Regions from separate parts of the Lysinibacillus sp. NPDC097231 genome, predicted to be linked through region 4. Evidence: riboswitches for the same ligand, from Rfam matches in the RefSeq annotation. Region 4 holds a riboswitch; each other region holds the start of a gene.
What was found. Region 4 has a riboswitch for thiamine pyrophosphate ahead of thiT (energy-coupled thiamine transporter ThiT). Riboswitches for the same ligand answer to the same signal wherever they lie in the genome.
Positions count from the first base shown of each region.

Region 1: linked by a shared signal. The riboswitch ahead of ACIQXF_RS02710 (ABC transporter substrate-binding protein) and the one ahead of thiT (energy-coupled thiamine transporter ThiT) in region 4 are both predicted to bind thiamine pyrophosphate.
Region 2: linked by a shared signal. The riboswitch ahead of thiC (phosphomethylpyrimidine synthase ThiC) and the one ahead of thiT (energy-coupled thiamine transporter ThiT) in region 4 are both predicted to bind thiamine pyrophosphate.
Region 3: linked by a shared signal. The riboswitch ahead of thiW (energy coupling factor transporter S component ThiW) and the one ahead of thiT (energy-coupled thiamine transporter ThiT) in region 4 are both predicted to bind thiamine pyrophosphate.

Region 1 is NZ_JBIWDH010000002.1:182,660-187,080, reverse strand. It holds gene ACIQXF_RS02720 (ABC transporter permease) at 1-491, opposite strand, end outside; gene ACIQXF_RS02715 (thiamine-binding protein) at 488-778, opposite strand; gene ACIQXF_RS02710 (ABC transporter substrate-binding protein) at 780-1,775, opposite strand; TPP riboswitch at 1,950-2,060, opposite strand; gene ACIQXF_RS02705 (TetR/AcrR family transcriptional regulator) at 2,259-2,867, shown strand; gene ACIQXF_RS02700 (MFS transporter) at 3,049-4,329, shown strand.
Region 2 is NZ_JBIWDH010000030.1:25,200-29,620, reverse strand. It holds gene thiC (phosphomethylpyrimidine synthase ThiC) at 285-2,063, opposite strand; TPP riboswitch at 2,289-2,403, opposite strand; gene ACIQXF_RS16760 (AEC family transporter) at 2,533-3,462, opposite strand; gene ACIQXF_RS16755 (hypothetical protein) at 3,573-3,809, opposite strand; partial or broken gene ACIQXF_RS16750 (methyl-accepting chemotaxis protein) at 3,935-4,036, shown strand; gene ACIQXF_RS16745 (S-layer protein) at 4,376-4,421, shown strand, end outside.
Region 3 is NZ_JBIWDH010000011.1:7,106-11,526, reverse strand. It holds gene ACIQXF_RS08810 (VWA domain-containing protein) at 1-1,869, shown strand, start outside; gene thiW (energy coupling factor transporter S component ThiW) at 2,036-2,536, opposite strand; TPP riboswitch at 2,654-2,761, opposite strand; gene ACIQXF_RS08800 (MFS transporter) at 2,839-4,035, opposite strand; gene ACIQXF_RS08795 (ABC transporter substrate-binding protein) at 4,240-4,421, opposite strand, start outside.
Region 4 is NZ_JBIWDH010000015.1:8,676-13,096, reverse strand. It holds gene ACIQXF_RS10805 (AAA family ATPase) at 1-918, shown strand, start outside; gene ACIQXF_RS10800 (hypothetical protein) at 1,073-1,195, opposite strand; gene ACIQXF_RS10795 (magnetosome magnetite crystal formation protein family) at 1,459-1,794, opposite strand; TPP riboswitch at 1,920-2,027, shown strand; gene thiT (energy-coupled thiamine transporter ThiT) at 2,166-2,726, shown strand; gene map (type I methionyl aminopeptidase) at 3,006-3,761, shown strand; gene ACIQXF_RS10780 (hypothetical protein) at 3,786-4,421, opposite strand, start outside.

The DNA.
Region 1 (4,421 bases), on a different contig from region 4:
AAGGTCTGTGCTTTGGTTGCCCCAATCATCATAAAATAATGCTTCAACTCTGGTGAGGTTTGACGAAAGCCATCCATTACAGCAATAACAATAGGAAAAAAGCACACTAGACAGATAATAATAAGCTTCGGCAATAAACCAAACCCAAACCAAATGATTAATAACGGAGCTAGAACAAGCACAGGAACGTTCTGTGACATAATGAGAAGAGGATAAAACAGCTCTCGAACAAACGTAAAACGATGTAATATCACAGCAACCGTTAGCCCACACAATATCCCGATAGCAAGACCTAGTAATGCTAATTGCACCGTTGCAAAGGCATGCGGCACAAACGTTTCATACGATTGACAGCCTTCTTTCAAAATGGCACTGGGTGCAGGCAATAGCCAATGTGGAATGTCTGCAAAACGCACAATTAGCTCCCATATGAATAAGAGGAAGGCGATAAAAATTATCGTCCTTCCTTTTTGAATTGCCTGCTCCCTCACTGATATTTCTCCGTTAACATCCCCATTGTAATACCGGATGGCTGATATAAAATTTTCACTTGTGTGATTACATTAATAGCACCCAGCTCAATCATCTTGTCATTCATTTTTTCAATGATGTGTAGTAAAGTCGATAGCTCCCCCTCCATTGTCGTTTCTAACGGGTGTACCTCATATTCCACTCCAGATGCGTCAATAATGGCAATTGCCGCATCAACGAATGGAATCACATCTTCATATTTTTCTGTTTTTGGTATAATTTGAACACTGATTAATGAGTTGGCCATATTATTTCGTCTCCTTTTTCGGTAAAAAGTCGTTCGTAAAGGCTTGCTTTGCATTAAACTCGCCCTCTAACACGTTGTTGCTTGACATCCATTTTGCGTAATTTTCCCAGACAGTCAGCTTTTGCTCGCCCCATTGAGCAGCGTCGTCTTGATACTTATCTGCTAGCCATTCCTGACTTTTATGCACAAGCTCTTTATCTAAATCAGGAACCGCTTCTAGTAATATATCTGCTGCCTCATTTGGATGTTGAATCGCATAGTCATAGCCCTTAGCAGCCGCAGCGACGAATGCTTTAACCGTCTCTGGATCATTGTTAATCATTTTTTCATTAGTAGCAAGTACAGGTGTGTAATAATCAAGCTGATTACTATAATCTGTTAAATAAAGCATGTTCAGCTTTTCCCCACGAAGTTCTGCTTCAATTCCAGTCCAGGCATAAAAAATCCACGCAAAATCAATATTCTTTTGCATCATCGTAAAGAAATCTAAATCACCTGCATTGACAATATCCAACTTATGAATATCCGCATGTTCTGTTTGCATGAGTGATTGAAGAACAGCCTGTTCTAGTGGTGCCCCCCAACCTCCATATGTTTTACCTTCAAAATCCTTTGGTGACGTAATGCCTTTAGATGCGATAGAGGCAAAGCCAGATGTATTGTGCTGAATAACCGCCGCAATCGATACTAAAGGTACATCTTGCACACGAGCCTGTGTAATCGCCTCCTGATAGCTTACGCCAAACTCAGCCTTGCCAGATGCTACAAGCTGGTCTGCACCCGCTTCACCAGGTAGTAAAATTTCAACGTCCAAGCCCTGTTCCTTAAAGTAGCCAAGTTTTTTCGCTACGTATAAACCTGTGTGATTGGTGTTCGGTGTCCAATCTAGCACGACGGATACTTTTTTCAATACGTTCGTATCCTTTGTATCCTCTTTTGCGCTACAGCCCACTAATGTTAAAAGTGTAGCCATCAGGATCAATAACCTTTTTTTCATGTTGAAACCTCCCAGTAAATAGTGTGAAAGTGTTCATGAGTGAATGTTACAACCAGAAGAAAGCGCATCCACGGTTTGTCTGCCCCAAGGTTTGTGCAAACAGCAAATGCTTGCCAACATAAAAAACGCCTAGGATTCCTCCCAGACGTTTTACAATCAATATCAAAAGCTTTCTTTTTTTGAATAGATGTTCCCTACGCTGGTACGAGCCAAATCAGGTTCAAAGGGTCAGCGTCTATCGGACACAATCTCAGCTGGCAACTACCAGCCCCCCCACATTCTTTCCATATGAACTTTTCGTTGATTATTATACCCATATCTCTTTATAAAAGACAAGGCTCTCTTTACCGAAAGCGCTGTAAATGGTTTTTGAAATAAATTTATTCATTTAAGAAGTAAAAATACTTCATCATATTGACAATGGAAACAAAATACAATAAAATTTGATTGATCAATCAATCATTTGTTGAAAGGAGTATCTAAATGGAACCTAGACTTACTAATGATGAAAAAAAGAGAAGAAAAAGATCTACTATTCTAAACGCCGCGATTAAATTATATAGTGAGAATGGTTTTGCAGAGACAAAAGTTGCCGAAATAGCTAAGGAGGCAGGAGTTAGCTTTGGTACGGTATTTACGTATTTTGATTCAAAAGAAGCACTTTATGAAACAGCCATTTTGGAGCCTTTGGAGGAAATCAAACCATATTTTTTTGAGATAGAAGAACACTTTAAAGGTGAGCCTCTTGAAGTTGTGAAGAAAATGGTAGATTGCCATGTACACATATTTTCAACGAGAAGTGAATACCTACGTCTAATTCAGCAAGTTATTGCAAGACCTGATCGATTTCCAAAGCCTTTTAACGAACTAAACGATTTCGTAAATACATTTATAGACTGTATTTATCCTGTTATTGAAGCAGGTCAAAGGCTTGGTTACTTTTATGAAGAATCACCTTCATTAATTGCTGAGTCATACTTATCCATCTTAAACGGAATGCGTTTAACGTTTATTGATGAATATACAAATTCATTGTGGAAGGATATATCGAGACAAGCTCTGAGATTATTTGGACCTATCTCTAATAAATAAGCCCCTTTCCTTCGCTCTTATCTTTAAAATTAGGTAACTCAAAAAACAGGTCTGCACCTGTAGATAATATTTTGATCATCATGAAAAATAGTTTGGATGATTTTCTTTTTGGTTTCCGCTGACTGGATCAACGGAAATTCTATCAGAAAGAGCTCTTCTTAATATGTGAGGAGTGATTTATATGAAATTGAGAGATATCCATCCTAACGTCAAACTTCGCCTAGCCATGCAATTTCTAGGCAGCCTTATTTCAATGGCTGTTATCCCTTTTCTAGCAATCTATTTTACCCAGAAAATCGGAGCTACTAAAACGGGTATTATTCTTATAATAATTGTGATTAGTGGCGTTATTGGAGGTTTTATCGGAGGGCATGTTTCAGATAAAATAGGGCGAAAAAAAATAATGATTTATGCTGAACTTGGACTATTGCTTTCGTATTTGTTAATAGCGCTTTGTAATTCCCCTTGGTTTAACCTTCCTTATATTTCTGCAGCATTCTTTATCATCAATATGTTTTGTGGAGGAATGTTTCAGCCAGCCGCACAAGCTATGATTATTGATGTTACTAATGCTGAATCGAGAAAGCTCGTATTTACAATTAGCTACTGGTTGAGTAATTTATCAACTGCTATCGGAGGAATCATTGGAGCATCTAAAAGGTACTTATTTGAGCTATTTATTGGCATTTCAATCATCTCTTTGTTATCTGTATTCATGACCGTATTCTTCATCACAGAAACCTATTCACCAGAACCTGCACCTAAGTCTTCTAATCATAAGAAAAAATTTTCATCAAAAGAGATGTTTCAAATCTATTCAACCGTTTTAAAAGATAAGGTATTTATGTATTATATTTTCGGAGCAATCTTGATTTTCACCTTGGAACAGTCTTTACCAAACTATATTGGGATTCGCCTTGAAAAAGATATAGCCCAACACTCAGCTTCATTGTTTGGAATAAATTTCATGATAGATGGCACAAAAATGCTAGGTTTTCTCCGAACAGAGAATACTATTCTTGTAGTTCTTCTATCAAGTGTTGTTTTATTCTTATTTAAAAAGTGTAGTGATCGCTGGACTCTCGTTACAGGAATGTTGATCTTTTCTATATGTTTTAGTGTTTTTGCTTTTTCAAATAACGTGTTGTTTCTTTTTATGGCCATGTTTATTGGGACGATTGGTGAGCTGATGTATGTTCCTATTAAACAAGCGATGATAGGAGAACTTGCCCCATCTAACGCTCGTAGCACCTATATGGCTTTTAATAGCTTGACTATCTACGGAGCAATGATTGTATCTTCGTTATTGATCATCGTTGGTGAATGGATTCGCCCCATATATATGGGTGGATTGCTCCTTATTCTAGGACTAACTGGTACATTTTTGTACTACATCATAACAAAAACGCTATACTCTAAAGGTAGTGAACGGAATGAAAGTAAAGTACCAGTTTCTTATTAATTTTACCCCCTCCTAAAATCAGGACTGGGGCAGGATGTTTACAGGTGAAAATAAACTTTCTACATTATCCCCTCCCTCCTTTAGCTGTAGAT
Region 2 (4,421 bases), on a different contig from region 4:
AATCATCATCTCCTCAATATATTTTTGAAGCTATTTGAATATTATCAATTAGTTGTGTGAGAATAACGAAAAAAGAAAGAATTTTCAGTGAATATAGAGTGAGATTCTTGTGAAGTTTTGATATGGTGAAGGTGGAGCAAAATGTAAGGATTTTTTCAAATACATGGTAAAAAACCTAACTAAAATTTAATTTTCAACTTATTATTAATATCCAAGCCCAAATTTTTACGACCAAATAAAATAAGACTTGTGCCTAATTTGATAGACACAAGCCTTCACTTGAATTATTTATAAATCTGACTGCCTGCCTTCTTAAATTCTTTTGCCTTTTCCTGCATGCCTTGGTGAATCGCTTCAGTCGTATTTAAGTCTCTTTCCTTTGCATAATTGCGAATATCCTGTGAGATTCTCATACTACAAAACTTAGGTCCACACATTGAACAGAAGTGTGCCGTTTTCGCTCCCTCTGCAGGCAATGTTTCATCGTGATATTCCACTGCACGCTCTGGATCTAGGGATAGATTGAATTGATCGCGCCAGCGGAATTCAAAGCGTGCCTTAGATAGTGCATCGTCACGCTGCTGTGCTCCTGGATGCCCTTTCGCTAAATCTGCCGCGTGAGCAGCAATTTTATACGTAATAACCCCAACACGAACATCCTCACGATTTGGTAACCCCAGATGCTCTTTAGGCGTTACATAGCACAGCATTGCTGTACCAAACCAACCGATCATTGCAGCACCAATGGCTGATGTAATATGGTCATAACCGGGAGCAATATCTGTTGTCAGTGGCCCTAATGTATAGAAAGGAGCTTCCTTACATACCTCTAACTGCTTGTCCATATTTTCTTTAATAAGATGCATTGGCACATGCCCTGGTCCCTCTACCATCACCTGTACATCATGCTTCCAAGCAATTTGTGTTAATTCCCCTAGCGTTTCCAGTTCCGCAAACTGTGCCTCATCATTTGCATCTGCAATGGAACCTGGACGTAAACCATCACCTAAAGAAAAGGCAACATCATATGTTTTCATAATTTCGCAGATTTCTTCAAAATGTGTATATAAAAAGCTCTCTTGATGATGATATAAGCACCACTGTGCCATAATTGAGCCTCCACGAGACACTATACCTGTTACACGATTAGCAGTTAATGGTATATAACGCAGTAATACCCCTGCATGAATCGTGAAGTAATCAACACCTTGCTCGGCCTGCTCAATCAACGTATCACGATACACTTCCCACGTTAAGTCCTCTGCCACACCATTTACTTTTTCTAACGCTTGATAAATAGGTACTGTTCCTACTGGCACTGCGGCATTTCGGATAATCCATTCACGTGTCGTATGAATATGCTTACCAGTCGACAAATCCATAATGTTATCGGCACCCCAACGTGTTGCCCACGTCATTTTTTCTACCTCTTCCGCAATAGAGGATGATACAGCAGAATTCCCAATGTTGGCGTTAATTTTCACGTGGAAGTTGCGTCCAATAATCATCGGCTCGGCCTCAGGATGATTAATATTAGAAGGCAAAATAGCACGCCCTGCCGCGATTTCTGAGCGCACAAATTCAGGGTCCATATTTTCACGAATGGCTACAAATTCCATTTCCGGAGTAATAATTCCCTTTCTTGCATAGTGAAGCTGTGTTACATTTCTACCTCTCTTCGCACGCAAAGGCTTTCTAGATAAATCCGGAAAAACATTTTCTTTAATACGTGGATCATCAGCATTGCGGAATCCATTATCTTCTGGCTTGATGGTACGACCTTCGTATTCTTCAACATCATCCCGCTCACTGATCCATGCACTACATAAGGCAGGCAATCCTTTTGTAATGTCCACCATATATGCAGGATCAGTGTATGGACCACTCGTATCATAAACACGAACTGGCGCATTTTTCTCTTCCCCAAAGCTGCCTGTCGTCGGACTTAATGTAATTTCACGCATTGGTACTAAAATATCAGGTCTCGATCCCTCTACATAAACCTTTTTGCTACCATCAAAGCTCGACATAATTGTAATATTCTTTTCGTTAACTGTTGTCATGACCTACTTCTCTCCCTTATAGAAAATTTCATACAAGGACCGAATCTAGCTCACTCCAACAAAAATCAATTTTCTTTTGCTGTCGCTTCGCTTTCGCACAGATAAACAACGCGTTCGGAGGTTTTATCTGTTTGACACCTACAGATTAAAAAATAAAAGCCGAATCCAAAAAATTTTGGATCCGGCTATCAATGTAAAAGTATAGTTATCGCAAATAATATAGATTGCAACAATGGTTAACTTTCCCACGCTGGTATGAGCCAGATCAGGTCCAAAGGGTCAAGAAACCTCTAAGCGTTTCCCTCTCAGCCTGACTCATCAGACTCCCCTAGTTAATGCTATTTAGTTTGATGCTAGTGTAGCAGATATTACTAAGGGATGGAAGCTTCATTTGATAATTTTTGTCTTATCATCATAACGTGTGGTTGATTTCCGTTCCGTCTAGGCGTTTCCTGAGGGCGTCTAGCTGTTAGGTAAACAACAGTTCCGCTACGTAAATAACAATTGTCACTGTGATGCAGCTCACAATCGTTGAAAACAATACTGTTTGTGCAGCTGTTGCCGATTCTACGTCATATTCTAATGCAAGACTAGAGCTATTTCGCGATGTCGGAAAGGCACTGGCTATAAAAAGGGATTGTGCTACGACACCGTCTAGGCCAAGTACAAAAATAATAAGTAAAGCTACAGCTGGCCCTATGATTAATCGTGTAAAACAGCTAATGAATACCGTTTTATTGAACATAGATTTGATTTCAAGCTGTGATAGTTGTGCACCTAATGTTATTAATGCTATAGCGATAAAACCGTCTGCCACATGATCTATCGGAATTTTAATAAACTGAGGTACAGTGATATCAAAGTAGTTCAGAGCTACACCAATAATAAGCGCATGAATAATAGGCATTTTGAGAAAATCTTTTACGATTGCCATGCCTGACTTTGTTGAAGAAATTAAATTGTACAAGCCGTATGTATACGTGGTCATATTTTGAAATATCACTAGAATAACCTGAATGGCTACACCAATTGGCTGTGTCACAAAAATCATTTGTGCGACTGGAATACCGTAATTGCCGGAATTTATGAGGACAACGCTATTTTTAAACACTGCTGCCTCCGTTCTCACTAGACCTAATGCCCTCGCTACAAAGTGACTAAGCATCATTTGGCTACCAATAAAGAGGAGGATAAACAATGCAACTTCCCCAAGCACCGATAGTTCTATACTCGTTTCATACAAATTCACAAAAACTGCTGCTGGCATAAAACAGTATGTAATAAGTTGCGAAAGTGCCTTTAAATTAAAACGGAATTTTTTTTGAAGAATTGCGCCAAGTACAAGTAGCACTAAAATAGGAGCGACAATCTGAAAGAAAATCATTCCGAGATACATCATGGTAATGTCCCCCTCTCCTTTCCTATAGTAGTGCTGTTTATCTACTTGGTCAATGCACCTCATGATTGCCTATTAGAAATAGTAATCCCACAAATTTGCAGAAAAAAAGGCTACCTTTCATATTTACATATCTGGTTGGTAGTCATTCTTGTATTAAGCAAGCTTAAATCGATTAACAACCTCTTGTAAGTCTTTTCCATGTTATCGATGGATTCTGCCACCTTTTGTAGCTCTGCTTGTTGATCTATAGCAGATGCACTTACTTGTTCAGCAGACGCTGCCGTCTCCTCCGATATTGCAGATATATTTTGAATCGCCATAATAGCTTGATTTTTACGCTCTAGCAATAGAAGAAAGTTTAGTCATTAACATATTGATTGATACCGCAATAGAACGAGAAAGCTCATTTTTACGCGCCTCTCTTAAATCTGCAGCAAAGGTGATTTAACTCAAAAAAGTAGAAGAGAAATTTATAGAAGCTGCTCGCGCGGGTGAACATGGGAAAGGTTTTTCTGTAGTTGCCGAGGAAGTACGAAAGTTAGCAGAGCAATCCAAAAATGAAACAGAAGTTATTATCATAGTATAAACAAGAAATAACACTAAAAATAATCCTATAATAAGGGAAGATAACTTCAAAGCAACACCCCTAGGTTTTCCCATTATAACACCCCCGTTTTATAAAAAAATCATAATGGATGGACTAATGTATCACAACAACATAATTATCGAATAATGCAGAATTTTACTTATTTATGAGTAATTTTAAGCATTTCATTACATAAACAAGACGTTCCGAGAAAAGGACTAATGATTCATTTGCTTTATGGATATATAGTAAAACATCCCTTCGTATACTAATATATTGAAATATATGTTATATTATCTATTAAATACTATGATTGGAGTGACTTAAATGAAAAAGAAAGCGTTATCGACTTTTATGGCAACTGCTATGACAG
Region 3 (4,421 bases), on a different contig from region 4:
GCAGTGGAGCTTGCACAAGGTTCAAATGTATTTACGTATAAACATACAGCAACAGCAGAGGGACTTGTAAAATATGAGGCACTCATGCAAGTTGAACAAGATGCCATTTTTGAAAATAATAAACTAACAAGTGTTACGATGGTGCAAAGTGAACCACATTTATTAATCGTTAACGGCTATGACACAGCATCACCTATCGCTGCATCACTTGGTAGCCAATCCATTTCCTATGATGTTGTGGGTGCTGAAAGTTTACCAAATGAACTTTCAAGTTATTTACAATACAATGCTATTATTTTTGATAATGTGCCAGGGCATTTAGTAGGCGAGGCAAAAATGAATGTAATTGAACAGGCAGTGAAAAACTTCGGTGTCGGCTTTACAATGGTCGGTGGCGAAAATAGTTTTGGCTTGGGTGGCTATTTTAAAACACCAATCGAAACGTTACTACCAGTTGAAATGGAGATTAAAGGTAAGGAACAATTACCATCATTAGGACTTGTTATCGTGCTTGACCGTTCTGGCAGTATGTCTGGAGCGAAGCTAGAGCTCGCTAAGGAGGCGGCTGCTCGTTCAGTTGAAATGTTAAGAGAAGAAGATACACTCGGCTTTATTGCTTTCGATGATCGACCTTGGGAAATTATCGAAACTGGACCGCTTGGCAATAAGGAAGAAGCTGTAGACACCATTTTATCTGTAACACCAGGTGGAGGAACAGAAATCTATGGTTCACTTGCAAAAGCTTATGAAAACCTAGCTGATTTAAAGCTACAGCGTAAGCATATTATTCTATTAACGGATGGACAGTCACAGCCAGGGAATTACGAAGATTTAATCGCTGAAGGAAAAGACAATGGCGTGACATTGTCTACTGTAGCCATTGGACAAGATGCAGATGCCAATTTACTTGAAGCACTTAGTGAAATGGGCAGTGGACGATTCTACGACGTTGTTGATGAGCAGACCATCCCTTCGATTTTATCTCGTGAAACGGCAATGATTTCACGCACATATATAGAGGATAGCCCATTTTATCCAACTATCTATAATGCATCTGGATGGAACACGTTATTTGCAAATGGTGTACCTCAAATGAATGCTTATATCGGTACGACAGCAAAGCAGGGGGCTTCTGTGATCGCTGAAAGTGAGAAGGAGGATCCCGTGCTAGCGCAGTGGCAATATGGCCTTGGCAAGACATTCGCTTTCACTACTGATTCGACAGGAAAATGGACAGGAGACTGGGCAAGATGGCAAGACTGGGGTACGTTTTGGCAAACGCTTATTTCACAGATGCTACCGAGCTATAATGATGTAGCCTATGATGTACGTCTAGAGTCAGACGGTTCATTTATGATAACTGATCCAACAAATGAAGTAGCGTTTTTAGATATTGTAGCTGTTAACGAATCTGGTGAAGAACTTGAAACACAACTTGAAACCATTTCAGCGTCACAAGTTCGAGCGGTTGTACAGGCAGAACCAGGACTGATCTTCTTCCGCATTGCAGATGAAGACGAAGCTATTTACCAGGCAGGCTTAAGTGTTCCGTATAGTGCCGAATATGAGTTACGTCCAGTGAATGACAAGCTAACAGAAGAGCTGACAAAACAAACAGGCGGCTCCGTTTTGAAAGAGCCGGAGGAAGTATTCCGTGAATTTACGAAAAAAGGTGCAGAACGTCAAAATATTACAACCTGGCTTTTATTAGCGGGGATGCTACTGTTCTTCATTGATATAACAATACGACGCTTTGGTTGGGGCTTCCTAACAAGGCCGAAGAGAAACGAACAGCTTGTAGAGGAAAAACAACTGCAGGCAGAGGATACAAATGTTGCCCAGCTATTAAAGGGCATGAAAAAAAGATAGTAAACACAAAAAGATGGTGCATCGCTTTTAGCAATGTGCCATCTTTTCTTTTTTTGTTAAGGAATTTTTTCGATAAAGGCACAAAAAGTTTCGATAAAATGACATTATGTTTCGATAAAAGCTCAAATAGTTTCGATAATGCTCTAATTTGTTTCTATAAACCAGGCTATTTAAGCATTGTATTAAGGTTAGTTACAAATACGGTCTTTCGCAGATTACTAGCAACGACAACGCCTAAGATGGCACCAATAGTACTTGATGTTAAAAAGGCTGGCATGAAAAATAATGCAGCTACGGATGTTCCCATTAATAAATGTGCGTAAGGTACTGCAATGAATGAGGCAATGATTCCTGTTCCAAACATTTCACCAACACCTGCTAGCCATTGCTTGCCGCTATATTTAAAAGCAATGGCTGCGCACAGTGCGCCAATGACACTACCAGGTATAGCTAACAATGAACCTGTGCCTGTTAAAATACGAATAATCGCAGTAACAAAGGCGACCATAACAGTAGGCACTGGTCCAAGAAAAATAGCGCCAATAACGTTAATGGCATGCTGCACTGGATATGCACGTGCTATGCCTGTCGGAATTGAAACAAAGGCAGAGCCTGCTACAGCAATTGCCACTAATAAGGCCATAATGGTTAATTTTCGAATTGACATAATGTCCGCTCCTTTAAAATATTTAAATTTAATTGTTATCGCCGCTTAGACCTCTAGCACGAAAAAAAGCCACTTCCTGAAAAACAATAGGAAGCGGCCTTGCATTTACATATTAAAAAGCAAGCGTCGCCACTTCCCTACGCTAGTGTGAACTAGATCAGGTTCAAAGGGTCCGTATATAACAATACACGTCTCAGCCTTTTAAAGACTCCCCTAGTGGTAATAATTATTTCATTTTTTTGTTGAGCAGCGTAACAACATAAATGTAACATACTACTACAAATAGTCAATGACTTGTCAGACTATTTCGAATCAGACTGCATAAGATGTGGTGCTCTTTTCATTGTCCAAATAAGGGCAAGGAAGAAGCAGGCCATTAGAATGATAGCCCCGAAAATGTAAGGACTGTTCATATTCCAGTCGAATAGGATACCCGCTAAAGCTGGACCAATCATATTACCAAGACTCATATATGCATTATTAAGACCAGCCGCAAACCCTTGCTCATTGTCAGCGAGCTTCGAGATGAGCGTGTTAACAGCAGGGCGAATTAATGTAGTGGCAGTAGAGAAGATTGTCGCTACAGTTAAAACAAGTGCAAAGCCAGAAACAAATAAAATTAAGAAAATAGAAACGGCTGCAATAAATAAATTGACTAATACCACTTTCATCTCACCGAAACGATTAAAGAGCGGTGTAATAATAAACATTTGTACCACTACACCGAAAGCACCACCTACAACTAAGATAATGGCAATATCCACGGGTGTGTAATTGAATTTTTCAGTAACAAACAGCGATAGAGTTGTTTGGAAATTAGCAATACCGAACGAGAATACTAACATTATAATAAGCATAACAAAGTAAGGCATATGTATGGAACGTGCCATTTGCTTCACTAGATTGTCTTGTTTTTGTATTTTTTTCGCAGAGTTTGGTTTTGTTGATGGTAATAAGAAAAATGATAGTAACGCTGCTAAAATAGCAGCAAATCCAGCCGTATAGAATGGGAAATGTAAGCTTACTTTTGATAAAAAGCCACCGATTCCTGGTCCAATCATAAAGCCAAGAGACATGGCTGCTCCTAGCATTCCCATCCCCTTACCTCGTTCTTCATATGTTGTAACATCTGCTACAAAAGCCATAATAGGAGGTGCAATAAATGCTGAACCGAGGCCACCTAAAAAGCGTGCCAGGAAGAGCATCCACACGTCTGTAGAAAGTCCAAAACCAATTTGTGCAAGCCCTGTTACTACTAGGCCGAAAATAATAAGATTCTTCCGACCGTATTGATCCGAAAGATTCCCAGCAATTGGAGAAAATACGAATTGTGCAAAGGCGAACGTTGCAATAAGCATGCCAAGAACTTGGCCTGCAGCACCGAATATTTTTAAATACTCAGGCATAACAGGAATAATAATCCCAATACTCCCCATTGCGATAAACATATTAAACATTAAAATATACAAAGCCGCCTTATTAGACTTCTGCTGGGTCATCGAATATCCCCCTTTTCTAATCAAATATACTACAGTCTACCACAAGGCTTGTACCTTTGCTATTGACTAGAAGTCTGAAATAAGGTTATAGGGTTGCAATCTAATGAATGGAAAAGCTTCATACTAACATGATCGAGTGCATTCGTATTAAATGAGGAAAAAGCTGTTCTCTACGTCAATAACGTGAGAACAGCTTTAAATGGTTTATCGAATGCCCATTTTAAATTCTAAAAACAGCTCATTGTATTTACCTAAATAATCAGGGCCTAAGTTTTTATAAACTTCTAATGTTTTACGTTGTTCTTCAGAAGGATAGAAGCGTTCATCAGACACAACTTCTTTATCCATTAATTTCATTGCTGCAATATTAGGGGTAGAGTAGCCTA
Region 4 (4,421 bases):
TTGAAGCTGAAAATGGATGAAAAGCGCGAGCTATTTTCAGAAAGCATGCAGGAAGCAGGCTTTGAAAACTATGAAGAATTTGCTGCTGCAAAGCGTAATGTACTGCAATTAGAGGCTTTACGGAAGGCTTGCAGTGATTATACTTTACAAATACACACATTGCGGATTCAAATTGCTGAAGGGGAGAAGCATCTTCAAGGGAAAGAGAAACAAGATTTAATGTTAATGGAAGAAAAGTTAGAGATGCATCGTATAGCATATGAGGAAGCTTTTAAAGTATTGCAGCAAATGAAAGGATTTGCAAAAGTTTGCGAAGATTTTGTTGTAAGAATTGAAGAAACAGCACAAGAGATTCGTTTACTTGAAAAAGAAGCAGGAAAAGTTAAGGAGCTCTATGCAATGCTAAATGGTCAGAACATGAAAAAGCTGTCCTTTGAGCGATATATTCAAATCAATTATTTAGATAAAATTACAGAGGCGGCTAATGTGCGTTTACACCATTTATCTAATGGACAATTTGAGCTTCGCCGTTCCGATCGATTAGAAAAGCATGCCAAGCAAAGTGGTCTCGGACTTGATGTTTATGACGCCTATACAGATCAATTACGCGATGTGAAAACATTATCGGGTGGAGAAAAGTTCAATGCATCCTTGAGTCTTGCTCTTGGTATGGCAGATGTGATACAAAGCTTTCAGGGGAATATCCACATTGAAACAATGTTTATCGACGAAGGCTTCGGTTCTCTCGATGAAGAAGCATTAAATAAGGCGATCGATACTCTCATTGATTTACAGGACTCTGGACGCATGATTGGTGTCATATCACACGTTTCAGAGTTAAAAGCTACAATGCCCGCAGTGTTGCATGTCGAAAAAACAATGAATGGTCATAGTCAAACATATTTTGAAGTAAAGTAAGGTAAAAAGGCGTACCTCCCTTAATAAAGCGAGGTACGCCTTTTTTATCCTACATAAACAGGTAGTAATTTTTCTGTACCGAAAGCAAAGTGTCAGGTACAAGACTCCCACAAAAAAATGTAAGTGATAAAGCACTACTGATTGAAGTGTACCTTTATTTTTTACGTGGAATTACGTTGGGAGTTGTTCCTTTTTTAGCAGCTATTACTTTCTTTACAATTGGAATAACGATAGGTGCTAACTTTACCGCGGTTTTGACAACGTTAGATACTTTCAAAAAATAACAGCTCCTTTTACTAATAGTTCTCCTGTTTTACTTCTTTCAGCGGGTATCCAAACATCTGTTGAAATAGTAGAACTTAGTCTAAGAACGCTACGTCCTGTGGCAACGACTGAGTGACCAACTTCATGTTGTTGCTGTCGCTACGCTTTCGCACAGACAAAACCATTTTGCTGCTGCTGCGTTAGAACTACGCTCTCGACAAAAAACATCTATTGGCCTAAAGCCTCCCGTGGATGTCACGGAATTAATTGATAACCTTATCGGATAACACGAACGGCCTGAATTATATTCCAAATAACGATTCCTAGAGAAACGAGTAAATAAATGACAAATGATGCTAACCAAACGATCATAAATGTATTGCTACCAGAAGAATATGGGTCGTAAGTGTTAAATGATACGGTTGAGAAGACAAAGACGGCAAAGAAGATAATTCCAAACACGAATGGGATTAAATGAGATATAAGTGCTCGAATAGAGTGTCTCTTTACGTCACTATCTTTTGAAACAAAGTAAACAATTAATGGCACAATAAAGGGTGCAAAAAAAACACTGAGATAACTAAATGCAGATAAAATTTTTTGGTTCTCCATAGTTGTACCTCCTTTTTTAATATTTACGCATGAAAAACAGTAAAGTTTCAAAAATTAAATGTGAAAAGGTTGTAATCATGAAAGTGTTTGCGTACAATGAGGTTGTTCAAATAAAATTAAGATGTAACGACCACAAGGGGAGCTGATGATGTCGGCTGAGACTTGGCACGTAATGCCTCGACTCTTTGAACCTGTAAGTTAACACTTGCGTAGGGATGTGGATAGAAACTGACACTTTTACGATGTGAGGCTCTGTCCTGGCATCGTTTTTTCATTCTTCAGGGAATGAACAATTGATGTCAGAAAGAGACATATCAGCGCTTTTCTATTCCTGCTCTTGTATCCTACATCGGAACAAAGGAGAGAATAATATGGACAAAAAAAGACTTTTAATGCTTGTGGAGATTGCGATATTCGCAGCGATTGGCCTTGTGCTTGATCAGGTTTCCTTTAAAGTATGGGCACAAGGTGGCTCGGTTAGTCTAGTGATGGTACCAATAATTTTAATAGCTTTTCGTTGGGGTCTTCTACCTGGTTTGACAACAGGCTTACTTATCGGTGTAATGCAAACAATGTTTGGTGCCTACATTGTACATTGGTTTCAAGGCTTACTCGATTATGGAGTTGCCTTCACAGTAGTTGGTTTGGCTGCAATTGTACGTCAACCAGTGCTTGAAGCTGCAAAAAATCTAAACAAAACGAAAATGGCGCTGTATATTATTCTAGGAACAGTATTAGCAGGGTTTTTACGTTATGCAGCACATACGATTGCTGGCGCAGTATTTTTCTCAGAGTATGCTGGCGATCAAAATGCTTGGATTTATTCAATTATCTATAATGGAACATATATGCTACCAGCAACAGTCTTAACAGCAATCGTCGGTGTGCTGCTATTTACAGCAGCACCTCAATTAATGCAACGAAAATCATAAATATTTTACCCTTCACATGAGTGGAGGGTTTTTATTATTTAGCTTATCATCATGACATGGAGGGGATTTCCGATCCGATGAGCCGCTCAGTCGCAACGGAAGTCAACTTATATAAATGACATACGTTTTAACAAATGTCATCCCCGACCTTTGATGATGAGCCTGTTTTCAGCACTTTATAATTTAAGCTGGCATACAATATTTAAAGCGTTTAGCGTTATACGCATAGAAAGTTATGTTATATTAAAGAGTAGATATAAGATGAAAGGAACGTTAAAAATGATTGTAAAAACGCAAGAAGAGATTGAAGCCTTTAAAAAAATCGGCCGTATTTGTGCTGAAATCCGTGAAGCAATGAAGGCTGCTACAAAACCTGGTGTGACAACACTTGAGCTCGATGAAATTGCTGGTCGTATGTTTGCTGAAGCAGGAGCAATTTCTGGTCCTAAAGGAGAATATGACTTCCCAGGATACACATGTATTAGTGTTAACGAAGAAGTAGCTCATGGTATTCCAGGAAAACGTGTTATTAAAGAGGGAGACATCGTGAACATTGATGTATCTGGTTCCTTAAATGGCTACTTTGCAGATACGGGCATTTCATTTGTGGTTGGTGAAGGTTATGAAGATAAAGAAAAATTATGTCGTGTAGCTAAAAGTGCCTTTGACCGTGCGATGACAAAAGTGAAAGCTGGATCAAAATTAAACCAAATCGGAAAAGCTGTCGAGCGTGAAGCATATGCCAATGATTTAACAGTAATTATGAACTTAACAGGTCATGGTTTAGGTCGTTCACTACATGATGAGCCAAATCATATTTTAAACTATTATGATGCATGGGATTCTACAATAATGAAAGAAGGCATGGTGCTTGCAGTTGAGCCTTTCATCTCAGCGGAAGCAGAGCATATTGTTGAAGCTGGTGATGGTTGGACATTTGTTACACCAGACAAGTCATTAGTAGCCCAAATCGAGCATTCAGTTATCGTTACAAAAGACAAACCAATTATTTTAACTTCATTAGATGAGCAATAATAACTTAAAAATCCTGCTAACCAATTATTTTTGGTAGGCAGGATTTTTTTTGATAAATAGTATTCCGACAAGTAGTACACCGCATAAAAACAACGCGGCTGTTGTCACCAGTAGCTCATCAAAACCATTATGTAATGCAATCCCGATATAACACCAAATAAATACACTTGGATACATGATATCAAAATGATGGAATCGAATATGTAGCGCAATCGCTACTCCAATTGTCAGTAAAATTACTGCCCAAAGTGGATTACTAAGGCCAAAACCGTTCCATTCATAAGAGGTTAGCGTAAAGCTTGTGTTTGTCATCAACATAAATGTAACCCATGCGAAGTAAATCGAGAAGGGGGTGCGACCAGACAGTGAATTGTTGTTAAGTGGGTACGTATTGTACAACAGAAACAAATACAACACTAAAATTAGCGTACTGCCAAGTGATACAATATATAGTTCATGATGCCATGTGAAAATTGCTAATGCCTGTATTATACATATGCTACTAAAGAGAACAGTCTGTTTAATAGATGTCTTTTTTAAATTCATAACTAACCAATAACCAAGTAATATGAAAATCACTATCCAAATTACATGACTAACATCAACAGGTGCAAATACAACAGGAAAACGATTTGAGATTTCTAACGAAGATTGACCGTT